One region of the Candidatus Dorea massiliensis AP6 genome, then DNA from elsewhere that is predicted to be linked to it. Evidence: predicted binding sites of a transcription regulator. Region 1 holds the regulator's gene; each other region holds the start of a gene.
The links. Region 1 encodes Rex, which represses fermentation and respiration genes when NADH is low (regulators of the CRP and FNR family bind a similar motif). Its sites were predicted from a motif close to ATTGTTAANTANTTAACAAT; they were not measured.
Positions count from the first base shown of each region.

Region 2: a site for Rex is predicted at 2,076-2,095, ahead of hypB (hydrogenase nickel incorporation protein HypB). Genes of this name have one in related genera too.
Region 3: a site for Rex is predicted at 2,675-2,694, ahead of ACESZP_RS02420 (carbonic anhydrase). Genes of this name have one in related genera too.
Region 4: a site for Rex is predicted at 1,693-1,712, ahead of ACESZP_RS09400 (DUF8180 domain-containing protein). Genes of this name have one in related genera too.

Region 1 is NZ_CAXTKW010000001.1:124,803-129,796, reverse strand. It holds gene ACESZP_RS00700 (MBOAT family O-acyltransferase) at 1-154, shown strand, start outside; gene ACESZP_RS00695 (hypothetical protein) at 166-1,161, shown strand; gene abc-f (ribosomal protection-like ABC-F family protein) at 1,155-3,068, opposite strand; gene ACESZP_RS00685 (redox-sensing transcriptional repressor Rex) at 3,255-3,902, shown strand; gene alr (alanine racemase) at 3,997-4,994, shown strand, end outside.
Region 2 is NZ_CAXTKW010000005.1:55,236-60,229, reverse strand. It holds gene ACESZP_RS06580 (calcium/sodium antiporter) at 1-174, opposite strand, end outside; gene ACESZP_RS06575 (type II secretion system protein) at 447-1,103, opposite strand; gene ACESZP_RS06570 (GntR family transcriptional regulator) at 1,162-1,869, opposite strand; gene hypB (hydrogenase nickel incorporation protein HypB) at 2,170-2,841, shown strand; gene ACESZP_RS06560 (ATP-binding protein) at 2,863-3,654, shown strand; gene ACESZP_RS06555 (2-hydroxyacyl-CoA dehydratase family protein) at 3,694-4,881, shown strand; gene ACESZP_RS06550 (2-hydroxyacyl-CoA dehydratase family protein) at 4,881-4,994, shown strand, end outside.
Region 3 is NZ_CAXTKW010000002.1:8,810-13,803, reverse strand. It holds gene ACESZP_RS02435 (prolyl-tRNA synthetase associated domain-containing protein) at 1-38, shown strand, start outside; gene ACESZP_RS02430 (DnaJ domain-containing protein) at 197-964, opposite strand; gene ACESZP_RS02425 (DUF5685 family protein) at 957-1,781, opposite strand; gene ACESZP_RS02420 (carbonic anhydrase) at 1,932-2,498, opposite strand; gene ACESZP_RS02415 (helix-turn-helix transcriptional regulator) at 2,801-3,124, shown strand; gene ACESZP_RS02410 (DUF1700 domain-containing protein) at 3,121-3,813, shown strand; gene ACESZP_RS02405 (DUF4097 family beta strand repeat-containing protein) at 3,810-4,670, shown strand; gene ACESZP_RS02400 (PspC domain-containing protein) at 4,712-4,903, shown strand; partial or broken gene ACESZP_RS02395 (sporulation transcriptional regulator SpoIIID) at 4,984-4,994, opposite strand, start outside.
Region 4 is NZ_CAXTKW010000008.1:21,934-26,927, forward strand. It holds gene ACESZP_RS09390 (methylenetetrahydrofolate reductase) at 67-1,002, opposite strand; gene ACESZP_RS09395 (CooT family nickel-binding protein) at 1,122-1,316, opposite strand; gene ACESZP_RS09400 (DUF8180 domain-containing protein) at 1,342-1,659, opposite strand; gene aroE (shikimate dehydrogenase) at 1,901-2,776, shown strand; gene ACESZP_RS09410 (aminotransferase class V-fold PLP-dependent enzyme) at 2,976-4,160, shown strand; gene ACESZP_RS09415 (NAD(P)/FAD-dependent oxidoreductase) at 4,177-4,994, shown strand, end outside.

The DNA.
Region 1 (4,994 bases):
GGCGCACGATTATATTGCGCTTAGGGAAGATGTATGTCAGTGGTTTGGCCGTTTTGGTAAGCCGGTGCGCTATACATTTTATTTCGCCCTGATTTTTGTCGTGCTTTACAGTCGTCAGCTGGGCGAGTACAGTTTTGTATACTTTCAGTTTTAATGAGGACATCTATGAGACGATTTTTACGTAAAATTGCGCCGTTTGTGATTTTTATCCTGATTCTGGAGCTGGCCATTCCCATGGCGGTGGATCCTTACAATGTTTTTCATTGGCAGAAAATCCGGGATAATGGGGTAGAGCCCAACAGCAATTACATTAAAATGCAGTACATCCTGCATAATCCGGACAAGTTTGATTCCTTCCTGTTCGGTTCCTCCCGGACCGGTTTTGTGGACGTGGAGAACATTCCGGATGGAAAATGGTACAATATGTCCTATTCAGAAGGACTGCCGGCGGAGCATCTGGAGAACCTGCAGGAGATGATTGCCAATGGAATCATTCCGAAAAATGTCATGATCGGCGTGGATAATATTTCCGCCTTCGTGGATCCGTCCCTACATCAGAATCAGTTTTACCGGATCCCCTATCCGAGAACAGATAAACTGGGATTTTATGGAAAATACCTTAGCATTAAGGGCGTCCTGCTGTCCTTGGATGTGATTCGAAATCATGAAGTGACCGATCCGGATTATGTGGAACGCTATTATCGGAGCGGAAGTACGCTCCGGGATCCGTCTCTTGGCGGAACCTTCAAGGACGATGTGCCCTACTGGGACGATTATTATACCGATTATATGGCTGATTCGCTTCTGGACATCCGGCGGATCCGGGAATTGTGCGAAGAGTATGGGATTAACCTGATTGTGTTTACCAATCCGCTTTATTACCGGACCTATCAGGAGTCCAAGCATTTCGGTTACGATCAGTACCTGGGATGGCTGGCCGGAGCAGCGGGGAGCTTTTATAATTTCAGCGGGGAAAATGCCGTGACCATGGATAAGAACTATTTTTATGAATCCAGTCATTATACAGAAGTGGTGGGAGATATGATCATCGACCGCATCTTTAACGGGGTGACGGATGAGAGCCTGGAAGCTCAGGGCTTCGGCATGTATGTGACAGAAGACAATTTAGATGAATTTAATGAAGCGCTGGCCAATCATTGAGCCAGCGCTTCCCATTGTTCGTATAGAATTTCAAGACGGGCCGCAATGGCCTCCTTTTCTTTGTGAAGCTTCATGCATTCCGCCACATTCGTGTAGACGGATTCCTGAGTCAGAAGCTGATCGATTTCGCCGTCCCGGGTCTCCAGGTCGAAGATTTCCGCTTCCGTCTTTTTGAAATCATTTTCCCGTTTCCTCTGACGTGCCTGTTCCTCTTTCTGCTGTTTCCAGTCCAGTTTTCCCGCAGATTCCGGTTCTGCCGCTTTGGCCTCCGGAAGCTCCGGGTTCTGCGCCTTCGGCGTCAGAATATCATGCTTTTCCAGATAATAATCGTAATTGCCGATATAATTGACTAACTGTCCGCCGGTCAGATCGAGAATCCGTGTGGCGGTTGTGTTGATAAAATAACGGTCGTGGGAGACATAAAGCACAGTGCCGGTATAGCGGTTCAGGGCCTGCTCCAGAATCTCCTTGGAGACGATGTCCAGATGGTTGGTGGGCTCGTCAAGAATCAGGAAATTGGCCTCGGAGAGCATCAGCTTCGCCAGAGAGACACGTCCCCGTTCGCCGCCGGAGAGCTCCGAGATTCGTTTGAACACATCGTCGCCGGTGAAAAGAAAAGCGGCAAGGGTGCTTCGAATCGTTGTATTATCCAAATCCGGGTAAGCGTCGGAAATCTCTTCGAACAGCGTCTTTTCCGGGTGCAGCACGTGATGCTCCTGATCATAATAACCGATATGAACCTTGGAGCCCAGGGTAAAAGAACCGCTGTCTGCTTCCAGCAAGCCATTCAGAATCTTTAATATCGTAGTTTTGCCGGTTCCGTTGTTGCCGATAAGAGCTACCCGTTCGCCGCGCTTGACGTCGAAATTCAGATCCGTGAAGAGGGTCTGGCTGCCGAAGGATTTGGAAAGACCCTCCACGGTCAGCACGTCATTTCCGCTGACCACCTTTGGCTCCAGGGTGATATGCATCTCAGAGCGGACTTCCGTGGGTTTCTCCAGTACGTCCATCTTGTCCAGCATTTTTTCGCGGCTTTCAGCCCGTTTGATGGATTTTTCCCGGTTAAAGGATTTCAGTTTCTGGATAACCTCTTCCTGATGTTTGATTTCCCGCTGCTGATTCAGCCAAGCATGCATGCGGGCTTCCCGAAGCTGTGATTTCTTCGCGGCATAGTCGGAGTAATTGCCCTGGAAGGTGGTCACCTCGCCGGCGTCAATCTCGATAATCTTCGTGGCGATCCGGTTCAGAAAATACCGGTCATGGGCAACCACCAGAACCGCGCCGTCGTAGTTCAAAAGAAAGGTTTCCAGCCAGGCGATGGAATTCATGTCCAGGTGGTTGGTGGGCTCGTCCAGCATAATGAGATCCGGATGGGAGAGCAGAAGCTTGCCTAAAGATACGCGGGTCTTCTGACCGCCGGACAGCTTATTAACATGCTTCTCAAACTCTTCCTCTTCAAACCCCAGTCCCTTCAGCACGCCGACCACCTCGCTCTTATAGGCGTAGCCGTTTTTCAGTTCAAATTCATGGTTCATGCGGGTATACTGCTCCAGCGCCATATCCAGCGCAGCGCCGGACAGCTCCTTCATCTGCGCTTCGATCTCCCGGATACGGGTCTCCAGATCGATAACGTCCTGCTTGACCGTCAGCAGCTCCTGGTAAATGGTGTGGTCGCTGTTCAGATCCTGATGCTGTGCCAGATAGCCGATGGTTTTGCCTTTTGCCAGAACCACCTCGCCGGAGTCTGCTTCCATTTCCCCGATGATGATTTTTAAGAGGGTGGATTTGCCTGCGCCGTTGATACCGACCACGGCGGCCTTTTCCCGATCCTCCATGTGGAAGGACGCGTTTTTCAGAATCACGTCGGTTCCGAAGGCTTTGTTTATATTTTGACATGCTAATATCATAAAAACACCTCTGTTTTTCGTTGTTGAATGTCACACGAAGTCTATTATAGCGAAAAATGCAGGATTGAACAAGATAAAATCTACGATTCTTTCAGAAGAATCCAGTAAAAAGATTGACAAAAAATTTGCTTTTCGATTATAATAAAAACAGTTTTGAAAGATTTATTGAGGGATGTGCAGAATATTATGGAAGAGAGAGAGATCTCAAAAGCAGTTATCAAGCGGCTGCCGCGCTATTATCGCTATCTCGGAGAACTGATGGAAAATGGAGTAGAACGTATTTCCTCCGGTGAGCTGAGCAAACGGATGAGTGTCACGGCGTCGCAGATCCGGCAGGATCTGAACAACTTCGGCGGTTTTGGACAGCAGGGGTACGGATACAATGTCAAGTATCTGTATGAGGAAATCGGCAAGATTCTGGGCCTTGACAAGAAACATAACATGATCATCATCGGCGGTGGTAATCTGGGACAGGCTCTGGCCAATTATGTAGATTTTGAAAAACGCGGTTTCTACATAAAAGGCATTTTTGATGTAAATCCTATTTTAAAGGGCTTAAGCGTCCGGGGCATCCAGATTCACATGCTGGAGGATCTGGAGAGCTTCATCAAGGATGAAGATATTCAGATTGCGGCATTGACGCTGCCCAAGTCCAAGGCGGAGGAGATGACGAAGCTTCTGGTTCAGTATGGAATCAAGGCTATCTGGAATTTCGCCCATATCGATCTGGATGTTCCGTCGGATGTCCTGGTAGAGAATGTTCATTTGTCAGAGAGCCTGATGCAGCTTTCTTACAATATTACACGGTATGAGAAAGAGCATCCCCGTTCCTGACGGAGTATCAGAGTGAGGTATGATAAAAGGGAGCTTTTGGCTCCCTTTTGCATGTAAACGCATAGTATATTAAGGATAGTGAGGAGTGTCAGACGTGAAAGGATATAAGCGCGTGGCGGCTTATGTGGATTTGGATGCCATAGAAGATAATTTTGAGGCTATGAAGGCAAACCTGAAAGAAAAAACAAGAATTGCGGCTGTAGTAAAGGCCAACGGGTATGGACATGGAGCAGCGCCCATTGCGAGAATGATAGAAAAGAAGGATTATCTGTGGGGCTTTGCGGCAGCGACCATTGAAGAAGCTGCAGAGCTTCGAAGAAATGGCATTCAAAAGCCAATCCTGATTCTGGGGTACGTATTTCCGGAGGATTATGAGGAGCTGGTGCGCCTGGATATCCGCCCCACGGTATTTCGCCTGGATATGGCGAAGGAACTGTCTGCGGAAGCAGTTCGACAGCAAAAAGAAGTGAGTGTTCATATTAAAGTAGATACCGGTATGAGCCGGATTGGATTTGCGGATACCAAAGAGAGCGTGCAGGATGTCTGCGCTATCAGTAGGCTTCCGGGCATCAGGATGGAGGGGCTGTTTACCCATTTTGCCAAATCTGACGAGCTGGATAAAGCGGCTACCGAGAAGCAGCTTGCCCGGTACTGCGCGTTCCGGGAAGCCTGTGAGGCAGCCGGCGTGAAATTTCAGATTCATCACTGCTCCAACAGCGCCGGCATCATTGATTTGCCGGAGGCAAATCTGGATATGGTACGGGCGGGTATTACGGTATACGGTCTGTATCCTTCCGACGAGGTGAAGAAGGAGCTGGTTCCCCTGAGACCGGCGATGGAGATGAAAAGTCATATTGTACATGTAAAGACCATCGCGCCCGGAACGGAAGTAAGCTATGGCGGCATTTATACGGCGGATTCTGCGCGCCGGATTGCTACCGTCCCTGTGGGCTATGCGGACGGGTATCCGAGAAGCCTGTCCAATAAGGGCGTGGTACTGATCGCTGGTAAGCGGGCGCCTATCTGCGGCAGAGTCTGTATGGATCAGATGATGGTAGATGTGACGGAGATTCCGGAAGCAGTTCCGGGCAT
Region 2 (4,994 bases), on a different contig from region 1:
CAGGCTGGTTCCCATGGCTACGATGGTCATGCCGATGATAAGCGACGGTACGTGGAAATGCTTGGCAATACTGCTGCTGCCCTCCACAAAGGCGTCGGCGCCTTTTACCAGAAACGCAAAACCAATGATGAGCAGTACCACAGCGAAGGGTACGCTCTGAAAAAATGTGTTCATAGAAAATCCTCCTTGGAAATGGAATCGGAACCGTATCACAGATACAACCCCGGCACATAAAAAAGACTCCTATATACCTTTCCCGAAAAGAACGGTATACATGAGTCTCATTTTTTAAGATTTGCCAGGTGCCACAGGCACCGAGGTTGTTGACAAACCACACTTGCGTGCAAACTACTCCCTCACGGAATCCTTTTTTATGTTGGGTCTATGATAGCAGACGAGGCGGGGCTTGTCAATAAATATTTTCAATAGGCAGCGCACGGTCGAATTTAATTATATTCGGGAGAATCTCCATATCCCAGTTGAAACAGAATCATAGTGCGTCCCCAGAGATCCAATTGTGGATTAGCCGCATAATAATGGGTCGCAATAACCTTATTAAAATAAAGGTCATAAGCGCCCGCATTTTCACTTGTTGAAGCTTTAACAGCCATATATTCAGCTGTTTCGGCAAAATATAACCCGGTATAACCATTTCCAGCATTATAAATAATAGAGCGTACTTTCCCCTTACCATCTACGGCACAGGTAAAAGAGCCTTTGCCATTTTCAAGACTTTTTAATTCGCTTAAAGAGACTATCTTATTGTAGTTTTCTTTTAACTCATTTGATGTAAGAAAATAGGTGCCGGCGTCTGAGGCGGCGCCGTTTTTCGAAGCAAGGGCAGGATATTTTTGAAGCGACAGGTTATCCTGTGGAATTTTGTCTTCTGCATACAATTCAGAAGCTTCCGTCTGAATCGCCGTCAAAAGCGACCGCGTTTCCGCTATCACCTGCTTCTCCTTCGCTTTATCCATATATCCGGTCAGCGCCGGTACCAGCAGCGCAGCCAGGATAGCCAGAATGACCAGTACTACGATGAGCTCCACCAGTGTAAAGCCAGCTTTTCGATTCCGTTGCTTTTGTATCCAATGTAACAGCTTCATAAAAAATCTCCTTTTTTGCGTATGTCTTTGGTGTTTCTATTTTTCATAAATGACATGGTTAATAAGCATCGTTCAGATGCGCTTTAAATTGTTCAATGCACCCGGTGAAAAGCTCCACAGCCCGATCTGCATTGCCCTGACGGATGCAATCACTGGTTTCTGACAAAATCTCCAGAAGCCGTTCCCGCCCGATGTATTCGCAGCAATCGGTCCAGGCCGTAATGGAAGACTGGAAAAACGCGTTCATCACCAGCGGCGAGATGCAGTTGCCGGTCAGCGTTACGATGGTCCGGCGATATAGGAACAGGGCTGACGCGAAGTCCGTGATATCCAGGTCTAAGGCTTTCCGGACAGCATCCAGAATTTCGGAGAGCTTCGCAAGGTCTGCCGGATCCTGCCGCTCACAGAGAATTCGCAGGGCAGGGCATTCCAGGTAAAGGCGGGTGTCCAGAAGGCTGATCAGAATTTTCCGATCCGGCATACCGCCCCGGTAACGGATCATGGCAAAGAGCGTATCCAGGTTGCCGGTACGGGTATAGTCGGCCACATGGACGCCTTTCCGGGACAGCACGTCGAGAAAGCCCCGTCTTGAAAGCTCCCGGATGCCTTCGTGTACTACAGTTTTGCTGATTCCCATGGTATCTGCCAGTTCCCGCTCCGGCGGCAGCTTGTCTCCCGGCTTCAGCTCGCCGGAGAGAATCATTTCCTCCATCTGGCTCAGAAACAACTCCTTAATCGAAGGCGCGTCAATTTTCCTAAAAGCCAAGTAAGCACCTCATTTCCTATAAAATTCCTGTAAAGCAGGACAGAAAACAACCGCAGATGGTTTTGAACCCTGCGGCTTCAACAGCTTCAATATAGCATGGAATCATGGGTAAGTCAATGAAAATTGGTCAGACCAAAACCAGAGAATAACGGAAGGCTTCCTGGAAAAGATGTATAAAATCTGGTCAGACCACGACCATAAAAGAGATTGTGATTTTTTTGGCAATTTTGCCACTTTACAAGTGTGTAATAATGTCAGAAAATGATAATATACGATCAAAAAGAATGGGAGCGTTATGAAATGGAAGATAAAATTCGAATCATAGAAGTGAAGCGCAGCATCTTCGCGGACAACGACGCGGACGCGGAGAGACTCCGGCAGGAGCTGAAGGAGAAGAAGGTATTCCTGCTGAATCTGATGTCCTCACCGGGATCAGGGAAGACCACCACACTGCTGGCGCTGGCGAAGGCCCTGGAAGGCCGTATCAAAATGGGCGTGATGGAGGCTGATATTGACTCGGCGGTGGACGCGGAGACCATGACAAAAGCGGGAGTAAAGTCCATCCAGATCCACACCGGCGGCATGTGCCACCTGGACGCGGATATGACGAGACAGGGGCTTTACGAGTTCGGCCTCGACGACGCGGAGTTGGTGATTCTGGAAAATGTGGGCAATCTGGTTTGTCCGGCGGAGTTCGACACAGGAGCTGTGAAAAATATGACAATCCTGTCCGTACCTGAGGGCGACGATAAGCCGCTGAAGTATCCGCTGATGTATGAGAAATGCGATCTGCTGGTGGTGAATAAGACGGATGTGATGCCGTATTTTGATTTCAGTAAAGAAAAATTAGAGGCGAACGCGAAGCTCAGGAATCCGAATATCACGATTCTCTACATTTCCGCAAAGACCGGCGAGGGCGTAGAGGCGCTGGCTGACTGGATTGTGAGAGAGGCAAAAAGCTGGAGAAGCTAGAGGAAGAGAGGAGAACATTTTATGCCATCAGACAAAGAAAAGCATGATACCAAAATCCTCGCCGTTGCCGGAAAAGGCGGCGTAGGTAAGACCTCCATTGCGGCCAACATTGTTCGCCTGCTGGCAGAAAACCACCCGGACAGCCGCATCCTGGCCATTGACGCGGATCCTGCGGTGGGATTGTCCACGGCTCTGGGCATTGAGGTGGAGACCACCATTGACGACATCCGGAAAGCCGTCGTAGCGGCAGCTGAGAAGGGCGACACCCGGGACGCGGTGGAGCTGCTGGGCGAGGCACGTTACCGCATCTTCGATGCCCTGGTTGAGGCTGGCGGCTTCAGCTTCATCGCCGTGGGACGACCGGAGGCAGCAGGCTGCTACTGCAAGGTAAACCTGTACCTGAAGGAGGTCATCAGCATCCTGGCTGACAATTTTGACTACGTGGTCATCGACGGAGAAGCGGGCATTGAGCAGATCAACCGCCGTGTCATGGAGAAGGTGACGCACCTTCTTCTCATCACCGATTCCAGCCGCAAGGGCACGCAGGTCATCCGGACCATTAAAAAAGTGGCGGACGAGTTGGTCATGTACGAGCAGGTGGGAGCCATCGCCAACCGGCTGCCCTCTATGGATGTGAAGCAGTATCTGGATATGGGCGATATCCCGGTGCTGGCCTACATCCCGTCGGACGCGGCCCTGGCGGAATTTGATCTTAAGGGAGAAAATGTATTTTTCCTGCCAAAGGATGCGGCCATCGTCCGGGGCGCACGGGAAGCCCTGACGAAAATCGGTCTGCTGGACGGGGAACATTAAAAGCATTTGATAATAAGAAAAACTGAGGGGAGAGAGGGAATGAAAGACTTAAAGCATCTCTATGAGCTGGAGCGGCTTTTAGAGGACGCCAACAACGATCTGGTGCGTCAGGCCCAGGGTGAGGGCCGCAAATGCATCGCCACGGTCTGTGAAAATGTTCCGGAACCGCTTCTGAATCTTCCGGGGACATTCTCGGTGCGTCTTCGGGCGCCCCGGACCGGCTCCATGGAAATGGCCACCTATTATATGACCAGCTTCCTGTGCGAGTACACCAGAGCTCTGTTGGAGCGTGCCATGGAAGGCGGCTACAACTTCACGGACTGTCTGATCACGCCGGACGGCTGCACTATGCTGAACCGCTGCATCGAGAATATGGAGCTTCTGCACACCATGGAGAAGCCGGACTTCTTTTATGAATACATGGAGATTCCCATGAAAAATGATGAAAACGGCCTGAATCTCTATACCTTGCAGTGCCGGAACCATGTGCTGACGCCCTTAAAAGAGCATTTCGGCATCGATGTGTCCGACAGTGCCATCCGTCAGGCCGTGGCGGAGCACAACCGTGTCTGTCAGCTGATCCGCGCCATCGGCGAATACCGGAAGGAGGAGCATCCGCGCATCACCGGCTACGAGTTCCATATCCTGACCATGGCTACCTATGTGGCGCCGAAGGACATGCTGATTCCGGTTCTGGAGGAGACCCTGGAGGAGCTGAAAACCAGAGAACCGGACACAAAGAAATACCGTGCCCGGGTGGTGCTGGTGGGCTCCGAGGTGGATGATGTGGATGTGGTGAAGCTCATTGAGGACTGCGGCGCTTACGTGTGCGCCGACCGCTTCTGTTACGGATCATTTCCGGGCAGGGATGAAATCATTCTGACGGAGGATGAGGATGCATTGACGCAGATTTGCCGTCAGTATATGAACCGGGCCCAGTGCGCCCGCTATATGAATCAGGAGAAGATTCAGGGACGGCGCGCTTATGTGGCGAAGCTGGCGGAGGAATATCATGCAGACGGTATCATCTATGAGCAGATGAAATTCTGCGATCCCTGGGCATACGAGCGGACGGTGGGAACCCAGGTACTCCGGGACGAGTACCATTACCCGGTGCTGTCGGTGGACCGCCCCTATGCGGTGGGTCATTCCGGACAGCTTCGCACCCGTGTCCAGGCCTTCGTGGAGAGCATCGAAATTAAGAAAATCCAGGGAGGTGGGAAATAATGGGAAAAGAATGGGGAAGCGAGCCGCTGGGAAGCTTCTACACCATCGGCAAGGTTCGGAACCGCAGAGAATGGCGGGGACTGAAGGACACCTTTTATGATTACACCCGTTGG
Region 3 (4,994 bases), on a different contig from region 1:
CGGCGGTGCATCATGAAGCTATTTTTGTGAAGCTGTAATAAAGCCTCTGGCGTTCCAGGGTTAAAATTTCACCTGCCACGCCGATTCTTTGATTCTATTTATATTTGATTTCAGTTTTCTAAGCATTAAAAAAAGAGAGGCGTTCTTCTATTATTATATATGGAAAGAACGAATCTCTTTTATTTTCACACTCTGCTTAGCATCTGCAGAACATACAGAACAGCTGCGCCAGACAGAAGCTCCTGCACAGCTTATCCATGCCTTCCGCCTGCCGCTGATAGGACTGACTGTTCTGGCTGTACACATTTTCCGCATAACGGAAGCTCTGGAGTGTCCGCTGATAAAGCGGGTTATTCGGCTCTAACTGCAATGCTTTCTGAATCTGTGCCACCGCCAGCATCTGATTATTCAGACCATAGTTGGCCAGGGAGCTTAAATAGTACCATCGGGCGTTCCGCTCAGCGCCGGGCATACCGTTCAGCACCGAATCCGCGAACTGGTATTTTCCCATATTGATGAAGTCTATGGCCTGACGCATGGTTTCGCTGTCGGTGCAGACCTGCTGGGGGCGCTCCGGTCCCATGCGCATCCCCCAGAAACCGAAGAAATCCTCGAAGCTTCCGAAACCGCCGTAAGGACCGCTGCTATAAGTGCCATTTCCACTATTTCCATACGGACCGCTGCCAAAGGGACCGTTTCCAAAAGGATTCTGCCCGTAACCGCCTGCTCTGCCATAGCTGCTCTGCCCATAGCCGCCATAGGTCTGCTGCTGTCTCCGGTATTTCTCCGGGTTATTCAGCATATCGTAGGCCTCGTTAATCTCGTTCATTTTCTCCGCTGCCTGCGGATCGTCCGGATGAAGATCAGGATGGTATAATTTTGCCTTCTGACGATAGGCTTTTTTTATCTCTTCCCTGGTGGCGTCCCGGGACACCCCAAGTACTCTGTATGGATCGTCAACCATCCGTTTTCTCCTTTCCACGTATTTTCGCGTAATACTGCTGCCAGACGCCGCCGTAGAGGATATTGCGGAGCAGGTGTTCGTCCTGCACCAGCGGCAGCTTTTCAAAGACCTCCATGGCATTACCCAATGGAAGCCCCAACACCGGTTCCATCTCTTCCGGTTTTTTCTTCATCTCAAAAAGAGGGTTATAGTTACCCGTTTTCATGTCCTTTTTATAATCCATAGTCGCATCCATCAGATAGATGAAGCGGCCCAACTCGTAGCCGAAGACCCTGAGACTGTTGCTCCAGAAATCCTCCTCGTATACAAAGAGCTCCGAGAGCATCTTGCCGGAACAGTTGATGGCCTGATCTGCATTGGCGCCCGGCGCCTGCTCGATAAAATCCAACTCCTGGAGACTGTCTGTGATGGCCTTGCACTGACGGGGGTAAGCCTTTTCCACTTCGTCATAGGCCTTTTTCAGCTTATCACCATACCAGCGTTTTCCGGTCTTTTTTTCATCCTTCCAGTCATCCAGAGCCTTATAATAAGCCAGGGCCACGGTCATATCCGCCGCGTATTCTGTAAAACGGTTCTCCACGCCGCTGCGGGGCCGCAATGGATGGATGCCGCAGCGGAAATCCGTCGTCTTCTCTTTCGGCTCATACAAAGAAGAAAGGAACAGAATCACAAAAGTCATATCGTAGCTTAAGCTCATCCGCTCCAGTTCCCCATATCTCATTTTCAAATTTCTGCAGAGTCCACAGTAGACGCTCTGGTAGCGTTCCTGCTCTTCCTTTGAAAGCTTCGAACGATTACATTCTATATATCCGAACATTCGCTCACTCCTTTATGCTTCACGGCTTCGCGAATTCATTTTCCTCACAATGCTGCTTAGTATTTAATCTTACCATGCATCCTGTCAATGTCAATGGCTTTCACAGTTCTTTTAGACTCTTTCTTCTTTTTTAATTTTTTACAGATTTCTCTAAAGGAATTCTACCCGGCCATCCTCGATGTGGTAAACCGCGCCGACCACCTGCATTCCTTTCTCTTCCATTTTCGCGATATCCAGGCTGTGCTCAATGAGCGCCATACTGCGCCGGACATTCAGACAGCAGGCTTTGAAATCATCCTTCTCGTCGCCGATGGCCAGCTTAATCTCGTCGGTAATGAACTTGATATAGCCTTCCGGATCGTGATGAATCGCCGCGTCCACCGCGCCGCAACAGGTGTGGCCCAGCACGACGATAAGAGGACTTCCCAGATGGCTGGCTGCATATTCAATGCTGCCCAGCTGATGGTCGTCGATGACATTTCCGGCTACCCGAATCACAAACAGGTCGCCGATGCCTGCCGAGAAGATGCTTTCGGGAATCACCCGCGAATCGGAACAGGTGACAACGATCGCGTAGGGATGCTGGCCGTGCTCTTTGGTATACAAGCGCAGCGCTCTGGAGATATTGCCCTTTCCGGTCTCGGAGTCCAGGTACTTTTTGTTGCCGTCCTTCAGTTTCTTCATGGCCTTATCAGCCGTCATGATAAATGGTTTCATACACTCCGCCCTTTCCTCTGTTTGCGCATGTTTCCAGCGCATCCAGGTATCCCCGTAGGGGGTTTCCTCGATTTGCGCATGTTTTCAGCGCATCCAGGTATCCCCGTAGGGGGTTCCTCTGTTTTCTCTATTATAAAGTGTAGGTTTACAGCCTGTCAAATAAAGCCTTTTCTCCAATTATTAAGTTTTTATGAATCCTATTGACAAGATAATATTATATAGCGTATAGTATAGGCATCCGATAATACTATATGATGTATAATATTATATCTTATTACAGCATAAAATAAGGAGTGGATCACATGGTTTTTAACACAGGAGCCGCTCTCCTGGACGCAATTGTGCTGGCGGTTGTATCCCATGAAGCCCAGGGCACCTACGGGTACAAGATTACCCAGGACGTCCGGCAGGCCATCGACATTTCCGAATCAACACTGTATCCGGTCCTCCGACGGCTTCAGAAGGATGGCTGTCTGGAGACCTACGATATGGAATTCGGTGGACGGAACCGCCGCTATTACCGGATTACAGAGGCCGGAACGGCGCAGTTGAATCTGTACAGGAACGAGTGGACAATTTATTCCATCAGGATTTCCAATTTGTTTGCGGGGAGTGAGGAGACATGACAAGAACAGAATTTATGAAGCAACTTCAGGATTTGCTCTCAGATATTTCTAAAAATGAGCGGGAGGAAGCCCTTCAGTATTATAATGATTATTTTGACGATGCGGGATCTGGGGAGGAAGCCCGGATTCTGACAGAGCTTGGAAGCCCGGAGCAGGTGGCCCGGAAAATCAAAGCCGGACTGTCCGACGACGCTTCGGAGTTTTCCGAGCAGGGCTACCGGGATACGCGTTTTGACGGAAATGAGGCTGCACATGCCGCTTCCTCTTTCATGGATTCCGAAAGCGCCGGGAAAACCGCTCCGAAAAAGGAACGGAATCTGTGGAAGCTGCTGGCCATTGTGCTTTTGTGCATTGTGCTTGGTCCCTTTGTGATTCCGGTTGGCTTTGGCCTTCTGGCAGTTCTTTTCTGCGTCCTCCTGGCAGCGCTTCTGACTGTGGCAGCTGTTCTGGTTTCCGGAATTGTCATTTTCGTTGCCGGAATCTTTGTCATCGGCGTGGGGCTCATTCAGTTCTTTACAGCACCGGTCCTGGGAATCGCTACCGCAGGCGCCGGCTGCCTGCTGACAGCTCTTGGCATTCTACTGTCGCTGGCACTGTTATGGATTGCCCTTAAAGTAGTGCCGGTACTGGTACAGGGGCTTGTCAATCTGGTTAAGCTTCCTTTTCGAAAGGCAGGTGTGATTCGATGAAGCGTTTTACGAAAATTTCTCTTATTGCAGCCGCGGTACTGACAGTACTGGGAATTGTCGGCGTCGGCGTTGGTTTCCTGTTTGGAGCGAAGCCAAGTCAGCTTGCACAGAATCTCCATGTTCCCGCCTCTTCTTTTGCCGGGATCCGGGAACATGACAGAAACGACTCCGGCGGCGATTCTGCTGAGCGCACTTATGATTCCACTATCCGCAAGCTGGAATTGGATGTAACGAATGCATCCGTTTCCATTGGCACCTCGGAAGACAATCTTATTTCCATAAAAACGCGGAACGCCGGAAAATATTTCAAAGAATCTGTTCGAGATGGCGATACATTAATTCTGGAGGATGACCGTCCGAACGGAAATACTGCCCTGGAACTTCAGATTCTGCTTCCGGATCGGATGTTTGACGATATGGATTTGGATCTCGGCGCTGCCGAACTGACTGCCGGAAAGCTGCAGGCCCGGGAGTTTTCCCTGGATATGGGAGCCGGATCAGGAAGCATTGATACGCTGCTGGCATCAGAGGATGCGTCTATTGATGTGGGTGTAGGGGAATTGACCATCGGATATTTTGATGGTTCTGAGCTGGAACTGGAGTGCGGCACCGGTTCGCTTGCCATCATGGTTGCCGGTGAAGAACCGGATTATAATTATGAACTGGAGTGCGGCATTGGTTCCATTGATATCGGTGGTTCCAGCTATTCCGGCTTATCTTCGGAGCATTCCGTAGATAATGGCGCGCCACACACCATCAGCGCTGACTGTGGCATTGGAGAAATATCCCTGCAGTTTGACGGGGCACAGCATCGGAATCGGGAATCCGAAACGAAACATCATGGTTCTGAATTATAAGTATTACATTCGATAAAGAGACAGATAATGGAGGTTTTTATATGGGACCGAAAAAGTTATTACGTTCTAATGAAAATAAGATGATTTGCGGCGTCTGCGGAGGCATCGGTGAGTATTTTAATATGGATCCTACGCTGATTCGGCTTCTGTGGGTACTGCTGTCACTCGGAAGCTGCGGTACAGGGCTGTTGGCCTATATTATTGCCGCAGTTATTATTCCGGAAGACAATTAAAATGATACCGATTAAGATAAGGGGCTGCTATAAAGGCCCCTTATCTTATTGAATCCACTTTATCAGCTGCTCCTGCTTACCTACATTCTCC
Region 4 (4,994 bases), on a different contig from region 1:
TCTCCTGCCTTTTACCGCGGGCAGGTTTGTGCCCCGCCCGCAATTTTAATAATCAATTTTAAGTAACTAGATTAAGGTCTTCAGACCTGCGCGGTCGATGATCTCGGATACATCTTTCCACTTGTTCAGAGCGTACAGATGGATACCGTTTACACCCAGAGAACGATAGGTATCGATCTGCTTGATGGTGTACTCGATTCCTGCCTCGCGGAATCTCTTAATCTTGTCATCATAGAACATATCGAACGGCTTGCCCTCAGCGTCCTTAGCTGCGAACGGGTTCGGGAACAGCCAGTTCTGGGAAATGATCTTGCACAGCTCGTGATCCATTACACAGCCGTTGCGGGACAGTGCCATATTGATGGTAGCTGCCTGATCCAGAATCGGCATAACTCCTACGTCTACCGGCATGGTAACACCAGCGGAGTAGATAGCGTCCAGCCAGTACTTGAACTGCTCCATATCCCAGCAAAGCTGAGTCATGATGTAGTCAGCGCCGTTGTCCTGCTTCTGCTTCAGAACCGCGATATCGGACTCCAGGCTTCTGCATGCGATGTGTCCCTCCGGGGAACCTGCAACAGCGATCTCAAACTTATCGCCGAACTCGTCGCGAATGAACTTTACAAGGTCTGTAGCGTACTGGAAATCACCACAGGTAGTGGTCTCGCCCAGCGGAATATCTCCACGGAGAGCCAGAACATGATCTACGCCCTCGTTCAGGTACTGCTGCAGCTGATCCTTCATGCCTTCCTTGGTGTTCTTGATTACGGTAAAGTGGGTAACCGGTGTAGTGCCAGCGTTCTTAATCATCTGACATACCTCGCGGTTTGCTCCTACGTTTCCGCCGCCTGCGCCGTATGTACAGGAAATGTAATCCGGCTGATACTTGCACAGATGCTCGATCGTGCCCGGAAGATTCTCCATACCCTTCTCAGTCTTCGGCGGGAAAACCTCGAAAGACAGCGCCATGCGCTCGTTCATGATGTCTGTTAACTTTGTCATTTCAACCAACCTCCATTTTTTCTATATATCAACAATATTGATATCCCATCCAGGCCCGCACGCACGGCTGCCTCCGTACAGCGTGCCCCCGCTTTTCATAAGCGGACAATAGCCCGTCTTTATACAGACGGGCAGTTTAACTTCACTACGGAGCCAGTCAGATCTACAAAGGAAATTGTTCCCTCTACAACCACCTCGGCGCCCATGACATCAATCAGACGCACCGAATCGCCTTCTACGTAAATCTTGCTGACATTCTTCAGCACGACCTCTTCCGTGTCTTTCATCGTCTTATATACAGTTGCCAAACACATAATGATGCCTCCTTGTAAACTGTCGTTACTGTACTAAGGAAAGCGCCAGGCTCAGATACAGATTGCCCTTATCGAAATTCTCGATGGCTTTCTCAATCTGTACCGCCACATCTTCCTTTCCTGTCTCGCGGAACTTCTTCGCCACCTCAGCCAGCTCCGCAGCATGGTGCTTGTTGTGATCCAGCATATAGGAAAGCAGCGCTTCCTGCTCGCTTCCCGGCTTGTGATCGCCGCAGCCACATCCGCAGCCCTCATGGCTGTGATCGTGTGTATGCTCATGACAGTGCTCGTGATCATGCTCATGTCCGTGGCAATGTCCGTGTTCTCCGTCTACCATATGCATGGTTGTCTCCTCCTTTTACTCTATCTTTTAAATTGTGTTAATTTCCTGACAATCTTAGTACAATTATACCCTGACAGGGGGATTTTATCAAGTCGAATTTGGCCGAATAAAGGCTTTAAATTGTATTTCTTTGCATACATTCCAGCCCTGTCAAATTGCAATTGACTTTTCCCTGTTTTTTTTGTACCCTTAGTAAAAGTGTACACGATAACCCCGATAACTTCAAGCAAAAGGTGTAAAAATGGACAAAAAATTTGAGATAACTGGCACTACGAAACTTACCTGTCTGCTGGGAAATCCCGTTTCCCACAGCATATCCCCCGCTATGCACAACGCTTCTTTCCAAAAATTGGGTCTGGACTATACTTATCTGGCTTTTTCCGTAGATGAAACGCATTTCGAACGGGCCGTGGACGGACTTATCACCTTGGGGGCCGCCGGCTGGAACTGCACCATGCCCCTGAAGCGGCTTATGTACGAGCGGGTGGATACCCTCTCCGACTCTGCCCTCTTAAGCGGCGCAGTCAACACCGTAGTAAACCGGGACGGGCAGCTCTTTGGCGATAATACGGACGGCTACGGCTTTCTGCAGTCCATGCGGGACGCAGGCTTCTCCTGTGAGGGAAAACACGCGGTCCTGCTTGGCAGCGGCGGAGCGGCGGCAGCCATTCTGGCTCAGGCGGCCCTGGACGGCGCTGCTGCCATCGACGTCTTCGCCCGTAGCGCCTCCGCGTCCACTAGGCTAATCGCCGAGGAAATCCAGCGGATCCATGCCCGCTGCGACTGTCGGATCCGTCTCTTTGATCTGGCGGACAGCACTTCGCTCAGGCGCTGTCTGGACGAGGCCGACGTACTCATCAACGCCTCCTCCGTAGGCATGGCTCCCCACACAGACGCTTCCCTGATCCCGGATCCCGCCTTCTTCCATCCGGGTCTGGTGGTGGGCGACGTCATCTACAACCCCCGGGAAACCCTGCTCCTGCGCACCGCAAAGGAAGCAGGCTGCCACACCTTCAACGGTATGTACATGCTGCTCCATCAGGGAGCTAAGGCTTTTGAACGTTGGACCGGCCGGGAGATGCCTGTGGAATATATCCGGGAGCTCTATTTCCGGTAGATGCATCCCCTGCCCTGAATTCCGATCCGATATCTTGTAAATTCATCGGTTCCTGCTTTCTTTCAGAAAGATTTCGTGTTATAATAAAAAAAGCTGCAGTTTTGCCGGCGGCAGATCCGCAGCTTCCCTTTTATCGCAAAAGCACTGTTACGTTAATACACAAAAGTGTAATTATTTTCAAATCTGGAGATGAACCGTTATGATTTACCTTGACAATGGCGCCACCACCTTTCCAAAGCCGGAATGTGTCTGGGACGCCGTAGACCATTTTAACCGGACAGCAGCTGTCAACGCGGGCCGGGGCGCGTATCAGGCTGCCCGGGACGCCACCGCCATGATTCGGGAGGTCCGTGAGCAGCTGATCAGTCTCTGCGACGCCAGGGAGCAGGCCCAGGTTATCCTGACCCCTTCTGTCACCATTGCCCTGAACCAGATTATCCAGGGACAGAAATGGACGCCAGAATCGGTGGCTTACGTATCCCCTTACGAACACAACGCGGTACTTCGCCCCTTAAAGCTTCTGGAAAAGCGCGTCGGTATCCGGGTTCTGGAGCTGCCCCTCGCCGCAGATCTTTCCATCGACCTGGAGGCCACGAAAGAAATGTTCCGGCAGACCCCACCGGATTTTGTCAGCGTCTCCGCCGTCAGCAATGTGACCGGTTACATCCTGCCGGCCCGGGAAATCTTTCTGATGGCTAAAGAATATGGCGCTTTCACTCTGCTGGACGCAGCTCAGGCCATGGGACTTCTAAAGCTGCGCTTCTCTTTCCTCCGGGCGGACGCCATCACCTTTGCCGGACATAAGACGCTTTACGCGCCCTTTGGCATCGGTGGCTTTCTGTTAAAGAACGGGATCGATCTGGAAGAGCTTCTGGCCGGCGGCAACGGCATGAAATCCTTAAGCGAGGACATGCCCCGCTATATGCCCGAGAAAATGGAGTGCGGCAGCATGGACACTCCCGCCATCGCAGGCCTTCACGCCTCTTTAAAATGGCTGAAAACAGTCCGCCCGAAGAAAACCGAGGACGAACTTATGGAATATCTTATTCCTAAGCTTCGGGAGATTCCCGGCCTGCACCTCTACTGTGCGCCGGATCCCAGTCTTCAGGCAGGTGTCATTTCCCTGAACCTGGACGGCTTCCGGGCTAATGAAGTAGGCGCAATTCTCGACAAAGAATGGGATATCGCAGTCCGGGCCGGCCACCACTGCGCTGCGCGAATTCATAAGCACCTGAAGGATCAGGAATTCGACGGCACCGTCCGGGTAAGCATAAGCGCATTCACCACGAAGGATGAGTTGGACACGCTGGTGAAGGGCTTAGAGAGTATTGACCGGGACATGCTAAAGGGAATTTCTTCCAGCGTTCTTCGGGGCAATTGCTGATTTATTAGATACCTATATGCACAAAAAGCGTGCGCAGATCAAAGAAACCCCCTACGGGGATACCTATATGCGCAAAAAGCGTGCGCAGATCAAAGAAAAGAAAGGAACATACACTATGAGCTATGACAAGTTATTTGAAAAAGGACGTATCGGAACCCTGGTTCTGAAAAACCGCGGCATCATGATGCCCATGGCCACGGATCTGGCCGACAAGAACGGCATCGTTACCCCCAGACAGATCCGCTACTATCAGGAGCGGGCCAAAGGCGGTATCGGCATGATTATCAATGAATATACCGGTGTGGACGACGTGGACAGCATTCCGTCCATCCACAACCTGCGTATCGCCCGGGATTACCATATCTCTGAAATGGAAAAGCTGACCGACGCGGTTCATCTCTATGGCTGTAAGATTGCGGCGCAGATTCACCACGGCGGCGCTACCTCCAACCCGAACTTCACCGGACGCCAGAATCTGGCTCCCAGCGCCGTTCCCATTGCGGACGGACGCCCGGTTCCGAAGGAAATGACACTGGAGGATATCAAGCGTGTCGAACAGAAGTTTATCGACGCTGCAGTCCGCTGCCAGAAAGCAGGCTACGACGCCGTAGAGCTTCACGGCGCCCACGGCTATCTGATCGCCCAGTTTTTCAGTAAATATTATAACCGCAGAACCGACGCATACGGCGGAAGCGTCGAAAACCGCTGCCGCTTCATCGCGGAAATCATCGCGGGCATCCGCACCAAGCTTGGCTCCCGTTTCCCGATCATTGTCCGCATGTGCGGCGACGAGATGACCCCTGTAGATGGCTTCCTGACTCTGGAAGATGGTCT